Regions from separate parts of the Collinsella sp. AF37-9 genome, predicted to be linked through region 2. Evidence: riboswitches for the same ligand, from Rfam matches in the RefSeq annotation. Region 2 holds a riboswitch; the other holds the start of a gene.
The links. Region 2 has a riboswitch for thiamine pyrophosphate ahead of thiC (phosphomethylpyrimidine synthase ThiC). Riboswitches for the same ligand answer to the same signal wherever they lie in the genome.
Positions count from the first base shown of each region.

Region 1: it holds a riboswitch for thiamine pyrophosphate, as region 2 does, so the genes downstream of both, thiM (hydroxyethylthiazole kinase) here and thiC (phosphomethylpyrimidine synthase ThiC) in region 2, are expected to answer to the same signal.

Region 1 covers NZ_QROQ01000002.1:94,726-100,229, forward strand. Annotated here, with positions in the region: gene DW024_RS01215 (thiamine phosphate synthase) at 53-748, opposite strand; gene DW024_RS01220 (thiamine-binding protein) at 745-1,086, opposite strand; gene thiM (hydroxyethylthiazole kinase) at 1,090-1,929, opposite strand; TPP riboswitch at 1,981-2,091, opposite strand; gene DW024_RS01230 (HAD-IIB family hydrolase) at 2,253-3,161, shown strand; gene DW024_RS01235 (LysR family transcriptional regulator) at 3,172-4,068, shown strand; gene DW024_RS01240 (5-methyltetrahydropteroyltriglutamate--homocysteine S-methyltransferase) at 4,224-5,357, shown strand; gene DW024_RS01245 (uracil-xanthine permease family protein) at 5,480-5,504, shown strand, end outside.
Region 2 covers NZ_QROQ01000022.1:46-5,549, forward strand. Annotated here, with positions in the region: gene DW024_RS07210 (YaaA family protein) at 102-911, shown strand; gene DW024_RS07215 (hypothetical protein) at 952-1,467, opposite strand; TPP riboswitch at 1,531-1,646, shown strand; gene thiC (phosphomethylpyrimidine synthase ThiC) at 1,639-2,973, shown strand; gene thiD (bifunctional hydroxymethylpyrimidine kinase/phosphomethylpyrimidine kinase) at 3,151-3,981, shown strand; gene DW024_RS07230 (pentapeptide repeat-containing protein) at 4,127-4,738, opposite strand; gene DW024_RS07235 (SGNH/GDSL hydrolase family protein) at 4,818-5,477, opposite strand.

The DNA.
Region 1 (5,504 bases), on a different contig from region 2:
GCTTTTTCGCTATTGAAGATGTGAGGCTGCGGAGCAACTGCTCGGCATAGGCCTATGCCTGCTGCCAGGTATCGACGAGCTCCTTGGCTGCGGCGTGGGGGTCGTCGGCGCTGCAGACGGCGCTCACTACGAAAAAGCCGTCGACGCCAGTGGCCTTGAGCTGCGGTAGGTCGGCCGTCTTGACGCCGCCGCCCACCACGATGGGCACGGGGCTTGCCGCGTGGAGTGCGGCCAGGTCCTCAAAGCTCTTGGTGATGATAGAGCCGTCGGCCGCGCGTCCGCAGTCGCGCTTGGTCTCGGTCTCGTGGAGTGGGCCGATGCCCAGGTAATCGACCAAACTCATGTCGGCGGTCTTGACGTACTCGAGCATTTCCTCGCAGCGGGCCGAAAGGCCCACGATGGCATCGGGGCCCAGCAGCTTGCGACAGGCCTCGACGGGAATATCGCTCTGACCCACGTGCACGCCGTCGACAGCAATACCCTGCTCGCGCGCGGCAAGCACACAGTCCAGACGGTCGTCGATGAGCAAGGCGACCTGACCGGTCTTGCCGGCCCGTGCGATTGCCTGCGCGGCGTCGCCGGTCAGCGCGATGATCTCGCGGGCACTTGCCACCTTGGAGCGCACCTGGATGCAGGTAAAGCCGGCGTCGAGTGCCTGGGCCACCACATCGCCCACGGGGCGTCCGAGGGTGTTTTCGGGGCCGAGCACCAGATAGGCCGAGATATCAAGGTTGTCGCGGATGCTCATCGTGCTTCCTCCTGCTTTTTGATTTGTGCTTCCATGCGCTCGAGTTTGCCGGTCATGGTGTCGGTAAATCCGGGTCGAATATCGGCTTTGAGCGCGACTTCGGTGCGGATGCCCTTGCTCGCCAACACAAAGGTCGCGTCGCGCACGACCTGCATGACCTCGTCCCAGTCGCCCTCGATCTCGGTGAACATCGAGGTGGTGCGGTTGGGAAGACCGCTCTCGCGAATGACGCGCACGACCTCGGCGACCTCGGCGGACAGCTCATCGCCGGTGCCGCATGGGGCGATGGCCACGGCGACGAGCGTGTTCATGCCGGCATTGGTTGCGGGCTCGGACATGGCTTATGCCTCCTCGAGCTCGAGTTGGTTATCGGCGATGTCCTGGGCGGTTGCGCGATAGAGCTCGTCGATAAAGGCGACCTTAAAGCTTGCCGGGGCATCGGCGACAGCGGCGGCACGCGTGCCGGCAACGTTGTAGACGGCGGTGCTACAGATGGCTGCCGTAAACGGATCGGCAGCGCAGGCGTACACAGCCAGCACACCGCCCTGCGAACAACCGCAGCCGGTGATCTTGGACATGAGCGGGCTGCCGCCGTAGGACTTGGCTACCGTCGTGCCGTCGGTGATCAGGTCGACTTCGCCCGAGACCACTACGGCGCCGCCGGTGTAGCGAGCGAGCGCCACAGCGGCATCGCGGGCGGCGTCGACCGTGTCGGTGGTATCGACACCGCGCACGCGGCTCAGATCGGCTGCCTCGCCCTCAAGACCCCACAGGCCGGCGAGCGCGATGATCTCGGAGGCGTTGCCGCGCACGATGGCGGGCTTGTACTGCTTGAGTTCGTTTACCAGCTGGGTGCGCAGGCTACCGATGCCCAGACCCACCGGATCGAGCACCCAGGGCTTGCCGGCGTCGTGTGCCGCCTTGGCCGCGCGGGGAATCGTCTGTTCGTAGATGGGGAAGAGCGTGCCCATGTTGAGATAGATGGCGCCGCCGCCGGCAACGAGCGCCTCGCCCTCGTCGGGCAGATAGACCATGGCGGCCGAACCGCCCACGGCGAGCTGCGCGTTGGCGACAAAGTCGATCGTCACCGTGTTGGTGATGGAGCCGGCCATCGGATTGGTGGCGCGAATCTCCTCCACGGCCTTGACCATATGTTGCTTAAGCTGTTCCGAATCAATCACTGCACATGCCTCCTTGGCATAGAAAAGGGGCGCTGTGCATAGACAGCGCCCCTGTAAAGGCGGCATGCTCCCTACGCCAGCATTAACTGACAGGTTCAAAGGATTGGGCCCTATGCCCTCTCAGCCTTGTGGTTTGCACCGCCGGCACTCCCGCATCGAATCTGTTGTTCCCTATACTAGCGCACCTGCCAAAAAGGGACAGATTTATTTTGGCAGGTGGCGACAGGGGCGCTGCATTTTCCCAGATAAAACCTGCCAAAATAAACCTGTCCCTTATTGGTAGGTCGTTACAATGGTTACGGTGAAAATGACTGGGGGACTCTATGATCAAACTTGTGCTGACCGATATGGACGATACGCTGATTCCAGCCGGGCATGACGGCGCCAGTGACTACGCCATTGAGGGTATTCATGCCATGCAGGCGGCGGGTCTGCACTTTGGCCCGGTTTCGGGTCGCCAGCCGTCCGCGATGGGCTGGATGTTCAAAAATCGTTCCGAGTGCTTTTCGACCGGTGCGTTCTGCAACGGCCAAGTCATGTTTGTCGACGGTCAGGCGGTCGCTTCGCGCGCGACCGACAACGATGCCCTGATGCGTCTGGCCGATTACCTCGAGCAAGAGACCGACGATACCTATCTAAAGGTCTACAGCCTGGGTGACGACTTTTGGGATAACGATGCCTATTGCGTGACGAGCGACCCCGAGCGCGTGCGTCGCGCCATGGAGTCGGGCGGCAACGCATGGCTCAAAGGCGAAGAGGCTCCGTGCCGTCCCGCTGTCGATGATGCCCCGGTATACAAGGCGAATATCTGGAGCGCCCGCTCGCGTGAGGAGCTCGAGGAGCTACGTGAGCGCGTTGCCGCTGAGGTACCGGAGCTCTCACTCGTGTTTCCCAACAATCGTGTGCGCCTGTTCGATATCCTTCCAGCAGGTTGGGACAAGGGTTGCGCCGCGCTGGAGCTGGCACGCGCTTTGGACCTGACGCTCGACGAGGTGGCCGTATTCGGTGATTCCGATAACGATCTGCCAATGATCGATGCCGTTCCCAACTCCGTTGCAGTCGCCAATGCCAACGAGGCTGTCACGGCTGCCGCGCGCTGGCATATCGGCGCTGCGGTAGACGATGCGGTCGCTGGGGCTCTGCATCAGATTGCCGCCTGCGCCGCGACGGGGGAGATGCCGCCGTTTATGCGTCAGATGGATGCGACGGGTTTCGACGTCACGAACGTCTAGGGAGGGCGCTATGAAGCTTCAGCAGCTCAGGTATGTCGTCAAAGTTGCCGAATGCGGCAGCATCACCGAGGCCTCGCGCCGGCTCTTTGTGTCGCAGCCTTCGATCACCGCATCGATTCGCGATCTCGAAAACGAGATGGGTGTGCATATCTTTGAGCGCACCAACAAGGGTGTCATTGTGTCCGAGGAGGGCGAGACCTTCTTGGGCTACGCGCGACAGGTGCTCGACCAGGCCGATCTGCTTGAAGGCAAGTACAAGGGCGCGTCCGAGCAGGTGCCGCACTTTAGCGTGAGCTGCCAGCATTATTCCTTTGCCGTCAACGCGTTTGTCGACGTGATCCGCGAGTTCGATGCCGCACGTTACGACTTTACCCTGCGCGAGGAACAGACTCACGAGATTATCGAGGACGTCGCGCATATGAAAAGCGAACTGGGCATCCTGTACTTATCCGAGCATAACCGCGAGGTTATCGAGCGCATGCTGGCGGCCAACGAGCTCGTATTCGAGGGGCTTTTCTGCGCCACGCCGCATGTCTTTGTATGCGCCGACCATCCACTGGCGGACCACGCCAGCGTGACGCTCGAAGATCTCGAGGACTATCCGTTTTTATCCTACGAGCAGGGCAGCTACAACTCGTTTTATTATTCCGAGGAACTGACCTCGACCTTTGAACGCCGCAAGAATATCCGCGTGCGCGACCGTGCGACGTTGTTCAACCTGGCCATGGGCCTCAACGGCTACACGGTATGCTCAGGCGTGATCAGTCACGAGCTCAACGGTCCCGGCATCATCTCGATTCCGCTCGATGTGGACGAGTACATGGAGATCGGTATTATCACACGCAAGAACACAACACTCACGCGCTACGGGCAGGCCTATATCGACGCGATTCGTCAGCATATCTAGGCTGCTGTGCTCCGCGCGGGTCAAATTTCTTTATGGCAGTCCAGACTGATATAGGAATCATCTATATCAAACTGTTGTAAACGTATATTTTACGATGGCCATATGAGCGCTCATACTCTGTCCCAGTAAAGCAACCAATGCAAAGGGAGATATCTATGAGTGCTTTAACCACGCTGAACGCGCCGTTTCGCGCCGATATCGTCGGCAGTTTTCTTCGTCCGCAGGCCGTAAAGGATGCCCGCGCTGCCTATGCGGCAGGCACGCTTGATGCCGAGGGGCTTAAGGCTGTCGAGGACGATGCCATTCGCGATTTGGTGGCAAAGCAGAAGGCCGCCGGCCTGCAGGTCATCACCGATGGCGAGTTTCGCCGCAGCTACTGGCACCTCGATTTTATGTGGGGGCTGAACGGCGTCGAGCGTCGCACCTCGCGTACGGGCTATATGTTCCACGATGAGGAGACCACCGCCGACACCGCCGTGGTAACCGGTCCCATTAGCGGCGAGAGCCACCCCTTCGTCGAGCACTTTAAGTTTGTCAAGGCACTTGAGGGCGAAGCCCACGTTGCACGCCAGACCATCCCGGCGCCTATCCAGACGTTCTCTGAGGTCACGCTCGATCGCTGCGATGGGCAGCAGGAGAGCCTGCGCGCTGCCTATAAGACCGATGAGGAACTTGCCGACGCCATTGCAGCCGCTTATCGCACGGTGATCGCCGACCTGTACGCAGCAGGCTGCCGCAACATCCAGTTTGATGACTGCACCTGGGGCATCTACTGCGATACCGATTTTGTCGCCAAAACCGGCATGAGCCCGGTCGACCTGCAAAAAGTAAGCGAGCTGGGCGTGGCGCTCAACAACGCCGCCATCGAGGGTAAGCCCGACGACCTGGTCATCAACACGCATGTGTGCCGTGGTAATTACCACTCCACCTATGCCTTCGAGGGCGGCTATGACCCCATCGCGCCGTACCTGTTCGCACACGAGAACGTTGATGCGTTTTACCTTGAGTTCGATACGCCGCGTGCCGGTGGCTTTGAGCCGCTCAAGTACGTTGCCCCCGGCAAGAAGGTCGTGTTGGGCCTAGTGACCACCAAGGCCGCTGAGCTTGAGGACGAGGATGCCGTCGTCGAGCGCATCCGCGAGGCGGCAAAGTACGTGCCGCTCGAGAACCTGTATCTGTCTCCGCAGTGTGGCTTTGCCAGCTGCGAGATTGGCAACAAGCTGACCGAGGACGAGCAGTGGGCAAAGATTGCGCTGGTCAGGCGTATTGCCGAGCGCGTTTGGAAATAGCGCTAGCGTTTGCAGGTGGCGGCGCGTGCGAGACATGGCGCATCGCGTACAATGGTTCGGATCGTATCGTTCGGGCAGGTTATCCGATATGCCCGATCGCCCTTCCATTCGAAAGGACATCCATGTCCCAGTCTTCGACGCCCGCCG
Region 2 (5,504 bases):
AACCCTTCGTCAGTTGCGGTGAAATACGGACTAAACTGGCCCATAAACGGCCAAAACAGACCGTATTCCACCGCAACTTCCTTTTTGGCAGAGGAGAGTCCATGCTGCAGGTCATCATTTCGCCCGCCAAGCAGATGCGCGCGGCCCAAGATGCTTTTGAAGTCCTGGGCATCCCACCCTTTGTGCGCGAGACGGCTCGCCTCCACCGCGCACTGCTAGATATCGAGCGGAATGAAGGCAGCGGCGGCCTGCAGGCGCTGTGGAACGTGAGTGACAAACTGCTGGGACCTTGCCTCAACACCCTGCATGAGTTCGGGCCCATCCTGAAAAGCGGCGATCTCGACAATCCCGTACTCGCCCGTCACCTCTCCCCTGCCGTCATGTCCTATCACGGGATTCAATACCAGAGCATGGCACCCGAGGTGATGGATTCCGCGCAGCTTGCCTGGCTGCAAGACCATCTGTGGATCCTCTCCGGCCTCTACGGGTGCGTTCGTCCCTTTCATGCCGTCGAACCGTATCGGCTGGAGATGGGCGCGAAGCTCGCCGTTGACGATGCCCGAGACCTCTACGCGTTTTGGAACGACAAGCTCGCGCGGGCCATCGCTCCGGCGGGCTCCAACGCTACGATCGTCAACCTCGCCAGCGTAGAGTATGCCAAAACCGTTCTGCCCCACCTCGCGGGCGACGCCACGGCCGTCACATGCCTCTTTGGCGAGGGTATCCGCAACGGGAAGCCCATCCAACGGTCGACCGCCAGCAAAAAGGCACGTGGTTCCATGGTGCGCTGGATGGCAGAAAACAAGCTCGAGGATGTAAGCGGGCTCACCGCGTTTGACGTTGGTTATCGTCACTTTCCCGAGCTTTCAAATAAGAACACTTTGGTCTTCCTGAACGAACAGACCTTGTAGGACCACCGCTACTTTTGAATGTGCTGCCTAGGCACGGCGTCTATTCCGCCAAGCCGTCGGCTTTGGCAACTTCGTTTGTCGAGCCATTTTGGTAGGTAATCTTAACGTGCTCTACCTCGGACACCGCAACACCCGATGGGGGCTCCAAGCGCCATTCCGTCAGCGCGATATCCATAGTCGTAGGCACGTCGCCCTGATTCTTGAGCTTCACCGTCAGCGTTTTGAGCGCCGCATCATACGTCACGCGTTCGATTTCTTCGCCCGGAATAGACCCGCCGCTCAACTGCAGCTGCACAAACTCGTCGCGCGGATACCAATAGTCGCCCGGCGCGGCAACGGTATTGCCGCCCGTAACCTTCACTGTCATGATCGGCAGGGCATCGTCGGCCTCGAACTCCCATGCAGCGCCGCCGTGACCGCCAAACGTCCAGATACAAAAGGCAATCACCAGCACGGCAAGCACCGCAAAACCAATCGCGACAAGGCCATGGTGCGCACGGCTTTCCTCGGCCGATACATCCCATTGCGTCTCTTGATATAGATGCTTGTCTTCCATGTTCGCCTCCCCACAGGCACGCTCGTTAGGCCAATCGTACCCATTCGAGCTATACTTGAGCCCATTACATAAACGGGGAGCTTGCAGGACAAGACGGCAGGCTGAGACTGGGCGCGCCCGCCCTGACCCGCAAACCTGATATGGGTAATGCCAACGAAGGGAGCCGTGCCAATGAGCACACAGACCGAGCCCAAGCTCGTCACGCAAATCGACTTCGCCCGCGCCGGGCAGATCACGCCGCAGATGAAGGAAGTCGCCGAGCGAGAGCATCGCGACCCCGAGTACATCCGCGAGCGCGTGGCCGACGGCCGCATCGCCATTCCCGCCAACATCGTGCACATCAAAAAAGGCATGCGCGCCTTTGGTGTCGGCGAGGGCCTGTCTACTAAGGTCAACGTCAACCTGGGCATCTCGGGCGATAAAGCCGATGCCGCCGAGGAATGGAAGAAGGTCAAGATCGCCGAGGACTTTGGCGCCGACGCCATCATGGACCTTTCCAACTCGGGCAAGACGCGCCAGTTCCGCCAGCAGCTCATCGACGAGACGCCGCTCATGGTGGGCACCGTCCCCATGTACGACGCCATCGGCTACATGGAAAAGCCGCTGGTCAAGCTTACCAAGGATGACCTGTTCGAGGTCGTGCGCGCGCACGCCGAGGACGGCGTGGACTTTATGACCATCCACTGCGGCATCAACAAGTCGGTCACCAAGACCTTTAAGGAGACCGGCCGCTTGATGAACATCGTGAGCCGCGGCGGCTCGCTGCTGTTTGGCTGGATGGAGGTCACCGGCAACGAAAACCCCTTCTACGAGTACTTTGACGAGCTGCTCGAGATCTGCCACGAGTACGACGTGACGATTTCGCTCGGCGACTCCTGCCGCCCGGGCTGCCTCTACGACTCCAACGACGCCACCGAGACCGCTGAGATGATCGAGCTGGGCAAGCTGTGCAAGCGCGCTTGGGCTGCCGGCGTCCAGGTCATGGTCGAGGGTCCGGGTCACATGGCGCTCGACGAGATCGCCGCCAACATGAAACTGCAGAAGCGCCTGTGCCACAATGCCCCGTTCTATGTGCTCGGGCCGCTGGTGACCGATATCGGCGTGGGTTACGACCACATCACCGCTGCCATCGGCGGCGCCATCTCCGCCAGCTCCGGTGCCGACTTCCTGTGCTACGTGACGCCGGCCGAGCACCTGTGCCTGCCCAACGCCCAGGACGTGCTCGATGGCCTCATGGCCACCAAGATTGCCGCGCACGCCGCCGATATCGCCAAGAAGGTGCCGCACGCCCGCGACATGGATGACAAGATGGGCCAGGCACGTCGCAAGCTCGACTGGGATGCCATGTGGAAGTGTGCTCTCGATCCGGTCACCGGTAAGAAGCGCTACGAGGAATCCCCCGCCGCCACCGAGGGCACCTGCACCATGTGTGGCAAGATGTGCGCCGTCCGTACCGTCAACAAGGTGTTCGAGGGCACGACGATCGATCTTGGCATGGAGGATTAACGCGTCATTGGAGCCACAATCGGCAACAAGGTGCTCGTCAATTGTTGACATGTGAACATTTGTTTATATTTACGTAAAGATTGCACCGCCCGCCCGGGATCGGCATACAGCCGGCCCGGGCATCTTTATAATGCGGATTGAAGACCCATTTGAATCCGACCGAACGAGGGAGCGAACATGGATCGCAGCAAGGTACCCGCCGTTCTATCCATCGCGGGATCCGATTCCAGCGGCGGTGCCGGCATTCAGGCCGACATCAAGACCATCACGGCGCACCGCCTGTATGCCGAGACGGCCATCACCGCCATCACAGCGCAAAACACACTGGGCGTCACCGCCGTGCAGGATATCTCGCCAGATATCGTAGCCGCGCAAATTGACGCTGTCTTTGACGATATCCGCCCGAGTTCCGTCAAGATTGGCATGGTCTCCTCTGCCGAGATTATCGAAGTCATCGCAGACCGCTTGAGCGCTTGGAACGCAACCAACGTGGTCGTCGACCCCGTCATGGTCGCCACCTCGGGCGCGCGCTTGATTGCCGAGGATGCCTCCGAGGCACTCACCCGCCGCCTGTTCCCGTTGGCAACGGTCATCACGCCCAACATTCCCGAGGCCATGACGCTGCTCGACTACGAGGTCGATTCCGAGCGCACGCAACAAAATGCCGCTATGCTCCTCACCCGCCGCTTTGGCTGCGCAGCCTTGGTTAAGGGCGGTCATTTTGTCAACGAGGCCAACGACGTACTGGCCGAGCCTGCGCCCCTCGATGACGAGGGCAACCACCTGGGCGATCCGCTCACTACGTGGTTTCGCCACAAGCGCATTGAGACCAGCAACACGCACGGCACCGGCTGTACGCTCTCATCCGCCATCGCTTGCGCGCTGGCCCAGGGCATGGAACTTGCCGACGCCATCAACGCCGGCAAGGCCTACCTGACCGGCGCTCTCGCCGCCGGCCTGAACATGGGCAAAGGCTCCGGCCCTGTCAACCACATGTGGCAGTACTAAATAGCCAGTAACCTGCCAAAAAGAGACAGGCTACCTTGCACCAAAAACCGTCGCAACATTCGATGAAAATCGTGCAAACGCGAAAAATCATTAAATGTTGCGACGGTTTGATTTTAGATAGCGGTCGAGCAAAGGACCAGAGCGCCTATTCGTCGGCGAGTTGAATTCCCAACAAACCCGAGAGTGCCAGCGCCTGCTCGGCATTGACCGTCAAGCCACGCAACTCATGGTAATCGCCCGAAACAACGGGCGCTGCAAATGTACAGCGCGACACATCAACGCCGGAAAGCGACGTCTTGAACACATCAACACGCGTCAGGTCACAGCCATCCAGGCGTATCTGACCCAGCTTGGCACCCTGAAACGCAGCCTCTCTCAGACGTGTATCGCATGCTGTCATAGGGCCAATGCGTCCCTCCGAAAGGTTCGCATAGCTCAAATCGCACGATCCAAACGACACGCTCGACAGGCGCGCCTTGAGCAAGTTGAGTCCCGGTGCCGAGCAGTCAACGAAGTCGCAGCGGCTGAGCCAGCAGCCTTCCATGTTGCAGCGGATAAAGCGGCAACCGCGAAACACCACGTCGCGAAACGTCGAGCCGCTCCAGTCAACGCTATCGAACTCGCAAGATCGGAACACAACGCCATCGAAGGTCGCGCCGTTCGCCACGTCGTAGGCAAGATCCAAATCCTCAAAAGCGGTATTGGAGACGAGCTCATCGCCCTCGGCAAAGAGGTCGATGAGCTCGTCCATGCCCATATGGCAGCCAATCCGTTCGTTTACCCGGGCAAAACCACCGCAAAGGTGCCTGTCCCCTTTGCGGTGGCTTGGGGTCGCGCTACTCACCGAGCATCTCTTGGAGCTTGGCTGCCACGGCATGTCCCAAGCTCTCGTGGCTTTCGGGCATCATATGCAGATAGTCGATATCGCCCGGCTCGGCAAACTCGGCGGCATTCAAAAAGTCGCAGCCAAACTGCTCGGCCACGTGCGCATAGTACTCGCCAAAAAGCTCAGATGCCTCAACGGAATGCTCGTCAAAGTCGGTCATATACACATCGGCGATCTGCGGCTTGATCTTGATAGGAGCCATCAGCAGGATGCGCGGGCAAGGCGCAGCGTCGGTCCACGGAAACGCGCGGACGGCGCGAATCAGCGCCATGGCGCCACGGGCGATATCGGAAGCTGTCACGTTAAAGACCGTCTTACAGTCGTTGGTGCCCAGCATGATCACAATGGCGTCCAGCGGCTTATGGGCCTCGAGCAGCATCGGAAGCGCGCGAATACCGTTGAGGTTAGTGTCCAGATGGCACATGTCGTCGCGTACCGTCGTGCGGCCGTTGAGGCCTTCTTCAATTACATGCCAGCCCTCGCCTAAGTCACGTTGGACCACGCCACACCAGCGCACATCCTGCGCATAGCGCACCGCGGTACCGTCGCGCATGCCCGCCGGATCGTAACCATAGGTGTTGCTGTCACCAAAGCATAGAACGTTTTTCATCGTAAGCTCCCCACTCAATAAAAAGCC